Regions from separate parts of the Metabacillus sp. 84 genome, predicted to be linked through region 1. Evidence: riboswitches for the same ligand, from Rfam matches in the RefSeq annotation. Region 1 holds a riboswitch; the other holds the start of a gene.
The links. Region 1 has a riboswitch for cobalamin ahead of ACQCV8_RS18145 (ABC transporter substrate-binding protein). Riboswitches for the same ligand answer to the same signal wherever they lie in the genome.
Positions count from the first base shown of each region.

Region 2: another riboswitch for cobalamin. It lies ahead of ACQCV8_RS16110 (ribonucleoside-diphosphate reductase subunit alpha); the one in region 1 lies ahead of ACQCV8_RS18145 (ABC transporter substrate-binding protein).

Region 1 is NZ_JBNILN010000015.1:52,120-54,523, forward strand. Features, by position in the region: gene ACQCV8_RS18140 (FecCD family ABC transporter permease) at 1-31, opposite strand, end outside; gene ACQCV8_RS18145 (ABC transporter substrate-binding protein) at 1-965, opposite strand, end outside; cobalamin riboswitch at 1,261-1,446, opposite strand; gene ACQCV8_RS18150 (NUDIX hydrolase) at 1,614-2,231, opposite strand.
Region 2 is NZ_JBNILN010000011.1:48,927-51,330, reverse strand. Features, by position in the region: gene ACQCV8_RS16110 (ribonucleoside-diphosphate reductase subunit alpha) at 1-1,325, opposite strand, end outside; cobalamin riboswitch at 1,447-1,623, opposite strand; gene dat (D-amino-acid transaminase) at 1,822-2,404, shown strand, end outside.

The DNA of each region.
Region 1 (2,404 bases):
GAAAATACGTCCGGATAGATTGCGTTTGCAAGTTCCTCTACTCCTTCAACTAAACGCGGCCCCGGCCTTGTTACTTTATCGGAGTGCACGTCAAAAACTGCTTTTTCCTTTACAGCGGTTACACTGTCCCAGCCTTCTCTCCCCGTTACCTGATCAATAGGATTCGGACTATAGTAGCCGTAAGTCGTCACAATCACATCAGGATTCAGCTTGACAATTGCCTCCTCTGACATTTTAGGCCACCCCGACTGATCGGCTGCTGCATTTTTTGCCCCAACCGTCTTGAGGATATCATTCATAAAGGTATCCTTTCCTGCTGTATAAATCTCAGGGGATGGGGAAACCTCCACGAACACGCTTTTCTTATCATCTTCAGGTATAGAAGAGGCTTTCTCTTTAATGCTAGCAATCTCCTCTTTCATTCCTGCTGCCATTTCTTTTGATTTTTCCAGTTCCCCGGCAGCTTTTCCGATCATCTCCATCGACTCATACACCTGCTCAAAGCTTTGCGCGTCATTTACCACTACAACATCTATACCGGCATCCCTCAGCTGTTTTAATCCCTCTGCTGAATTATGCGCGCCGGATTCGTGGGCAAGAACCAGGTCAGGCTCCAGGCCGATGATTTTTTCTACGTTAAAATCCATCCCGCCGACTTTTTCCTTTTTCATCGCTTCTTCAGGAAAGTTGTCATTTTCCGTTACGCCAACAACTTTATCTCCGAGATCCATGGAAAACAAAATCTCCGTATTGCTTGGGATAAGGGAAACGATTTTCTCTGGCTCTTTCTCGATCGTAACATCCGTATCCGATGCATCTGTAAGCTTTAGCGGAAATTCAGCTTCTTCCTTAACTGCAGCCTGCTTCTCCTCCTGTTTCTCAGGTGCAGCAGACTGGCTTCCGCACCCTGCGAGCACTCCCGCAGACAGAAGCACTGTTGATAAAATAGATAATAGCTTGTTCATTCAGGCAATCCCCCAAGTATTGATTGATATTGGTAAACAGGTATTGAAAAAGCTCGTATACGACCGCTGCTGTTTTGAGCTGCCGGTTAAAATAGTGTTTCGTCAAACCAGCTGTTATTGGCCGCTGCAGGGTTTCTCCGCCTTTGAGAATAAATCAGCAGCATTCATTCAACAAAGCTGAAAACAAAAAACACCTCCCTTGAAAAAGGAGATGACGGTACATGTTAGGCAGACTGTATAAGCCTTATGTATAGACTTTTTGGTCAACGTTAACACCATCCTATCCTCGTAGGTATGCGGTGACGAGGTGCAAGGCAGGTCTCCTGGCTCATGATCAATGCTCCCCGCTTCCCTTCCCATGCATAGCTGCACAGTGGATTAAGCAGGTCACTCCCATTTACAGTGGCGGGACCGCGCCGGAATTAAACCGGCTTCCCTTTTAAGCTGATAAACAATCAGCACCTACACCTTATCGATATGAAACTATGATACAGACAATATTATACACAACCTTCTGCTGCTTGTCAGTTGCTTTTCTTTTTTAAAGGGAAAAAGAAAAGCAGCAGAAGCTGCTTTTCACCACTGCTGGAAGTGTCCTCCATTGACCCCCGCACACACTCCCGTGTCCATCCGCAGAGTGCTGCAGCCTTAATCATAATAAACCTGCTTGTTGGAATCCCAGCAGTATTCAAATAAAATTTTCAGCTGACTTTCTGTAATCCGGCCCACAGATAAATCCGGAAGCTCATCCAGGCCAAAAAATCCTGCATCCAGAGTTTCATACCCAGTCTTAAGCTCTCCCTCTCTATGCTCGCACAGAAAGAATAGTTTATAAATGTGGTAGCCTCCCGGAGGATGCGGATGGCATTTTTTGTCCATGGCTGCAATAAGCCTGATTGGCTCGACGGTTAAGCCGGATTCCTCAAACGCTTCCTTGGCTGCATTTTCAGAAGGGCTCAATCCAATATCCGCCCAGCCTCCCGGGAGAGACCACAGGCCATCCAGCATCTCACGGACAAGCAAAACCTTATTTTCCTTAAAAATGACTGCCCTGACGTCAACCTTCGGCGTTTGATACCCTGTCTCGTTCGCAAACAATCCCTTCAATTTTTCCATCGGCACATCTGTATACTCACTTACCATTTCCTGACTCAGCTCTCTTAGTCTCTCAAAGCGTTCAATATCAAAAGGATCCTTTGAATAGGCGATACCAGCCTGGGACAAAGACTGAATTTCTTTGGCCCATGTCAGCCATTTTGGCTCCATCATACTCCTCCTCTTACAAAGCTCTTCTCATATTGTATACTATGAAGATTGTACATGCATAGACACGGCTCGATAACCGTTCGGAATGGCTTCATCTCATTCCGGAAACCATATCCAGGAACTTTTACCTATTTATGAAAAAACAGAGATTTACCCCTTTTCAAACAGCCTGT
Region 2 (2,404 bases), on a different contig from region 1:
TTCGCGTTCATCCGGTTCACTTCGTCCCGGTAGAACATAAACGGTGTTCCGGATTCCAGCTGGCTGATCATGATCCGCTTCATAATATCGATTGCAGGAACTTTCTCTTTGGCCAGGTCAGGGTGGCGGACGCACTCCCAATACTTTTCCCGGAAGCTGCCGCTGCCTTTTTTCTCGTCAAAGTAATCTTCAAGACTGTAGCCAAGTGTTTTTCTCACTTCATGAGGATCGAACAAATACCAGTCGCCGCGCTCTTCTACCTGTTCCATAAATAAATCGGGAAGACAGACACCTGTGAACAAATCATGGGTTCGGAGGCGTTCGTCCCCATTGTTCAGTTTTGAATCGAGAAAAGAAAAGATGTCTTTGTGCCAAACATCCAGGTAGACCGCAATCGCGCCTTTTCTTTGGCCGAGCTGATCTACGCTGACCGCTGTATTGTTGAGCTGCTTCATCCAAGGGAGCACACCTGAGGAAACCCCCTTGAATCCGCGTATATCACTGCCCCGGCTGCGGATCTTGCCAAGATAGACACCAATTCCGCCCCCGCTTTTCGAAAGGTTTGCAATATCGGTGTTGCTGTCGAAAATCCCCTGCAGGCTGTCATCAATCGTATCAATAAAGCAGCTGGACAGCTGTCCCACAGATTTTCCGGCGTTTGAAAGAGTAGGGGTGGCAACGGTCATATAAAGATTGCTGAGCGCCCAGTACGCTTCTTTCACAAGATGGATTCTGTGCTCAGCGGGCTCGTTTGCCATCAATGTCATCGCAATCACCATGAACCGTTCCTGAGGGAGCTCCATTACGTTTTTGCTGTAGTCACGGGCAATGTAGCGGTCAGCAAGTGTCCTGAGACCAATATAGGTGAAAATCAGATCGCGTTCCGGATCAATCTCTTCACCAAGCTCACAGATTTCCTTTGCTGAGTATGCATCGGGAATCAAGTCGCCATAAATGCCGATGCTGTGAAGTGTATCGATCAGCTCGAGAAAAGATCCATATCGAACAGTGGAGTCATAACCGCGGTTTCTTGCTGCCTCTGTATAGAGCTGGTCCAAATACAGGCGGGAGCAAAAGTAAGTCCAGTCCGGCTCAGATTCTGATATGTTGGACAGGCCCTCAAGGATACAGAGGTTTTTGACCTGCTTCTCTGTATATGTATCTCTTGATGAAATGGAATGAATGATTCTCTCTATATAGGAGTTTAAATCAAGTTCAGGGAAGCCTTCCCCTGTTTTTTTGATCCATTTTGTAAATTCTTGCTCGTCAAACGGCCTTTTTAAGCCTTGTTCATTTGTTATCATCGTTACGGTTTCAGTAGTCATAGCCATCCTCCTCCAAGGAAAAATAAAAATCCGCTCTTGGCAATTGAGCGGATCAAACGATAGAATAAAAGAGGATTCTTTTACTTCCACCGTTTCATCTTCCCAATCCCCGGGAAAAGCGAAACATATACAGCATCGGCAGGTCTCCTGACTTGTGCTTTCTCCTACTTTGAGCCCTTCCCGTACGATATCGTACAGTGGTTTGCCCATTTCGTCACACTTACAGTTGCGGGGACAGTTCCGGAATTTTACCGGATTCCCTTTTAAGCTTATTAGCACCGTTTGCTGCGGAATATAATCAATATATAGTGGCTTTTATTTTCGGAAACTTCTATATGTTGTGTTTGGGTATAGATACATATTATAGGACAAGAATATGAATTACAACTGATAACCCTCAAAAATATTCTTTTTTATTTGCCGGGATAGTCTTGACAAGGGCCAGTCAGGCCATATGTAATGATAAGTACAAATCCTATACATTCCGAGGTGCTCTATGAAAATTTTAATGAATGATGAACTGATTGATAGAGAGCAGGCGAAAGTAGATATTGAAGACAGAGGCTATCAATTCGGTGACGGGGTGTATGAAGTCATCCGCGTTTACAATGGAGAAGTTTTTACAATCGATGAGCATTTGGAGAGGTTAAAAAGAAGCGCGGGGGAGCTCAAAATCTCACTGCCTTATGAGTTAGAGACGCTTAAAAATCGAATCAGGGAATTGGTCTCGGTCAATCAGGTGCGGGATGGCGGCATCTATATGCAAGTGACGAGAGGTGTCAGTGCAAGGAATCATCTTTTTCCAGGATCTGATGTTTCAGCCCAGCTGGCCGCTTATCCAATTCCATCCAAACGTCCGGCGGAGCTGCAGAAATCAGGCGTTGAAGTGATGACAGCGGAAGATATCCGCTGGAAACGCTGTGATATTAAAAGCCTGAATCTTCTGGGGAATGTCATGGCTAAACAGGCAGCGGCGGACGCAGGGAAGTATGAGACCATTTTTGTAAGGGATGGTGTTGTCACAGAAGGCAGCTCCACCAATTTTTATGCCGTCAAGGATGGAACGGTCTATACCCACC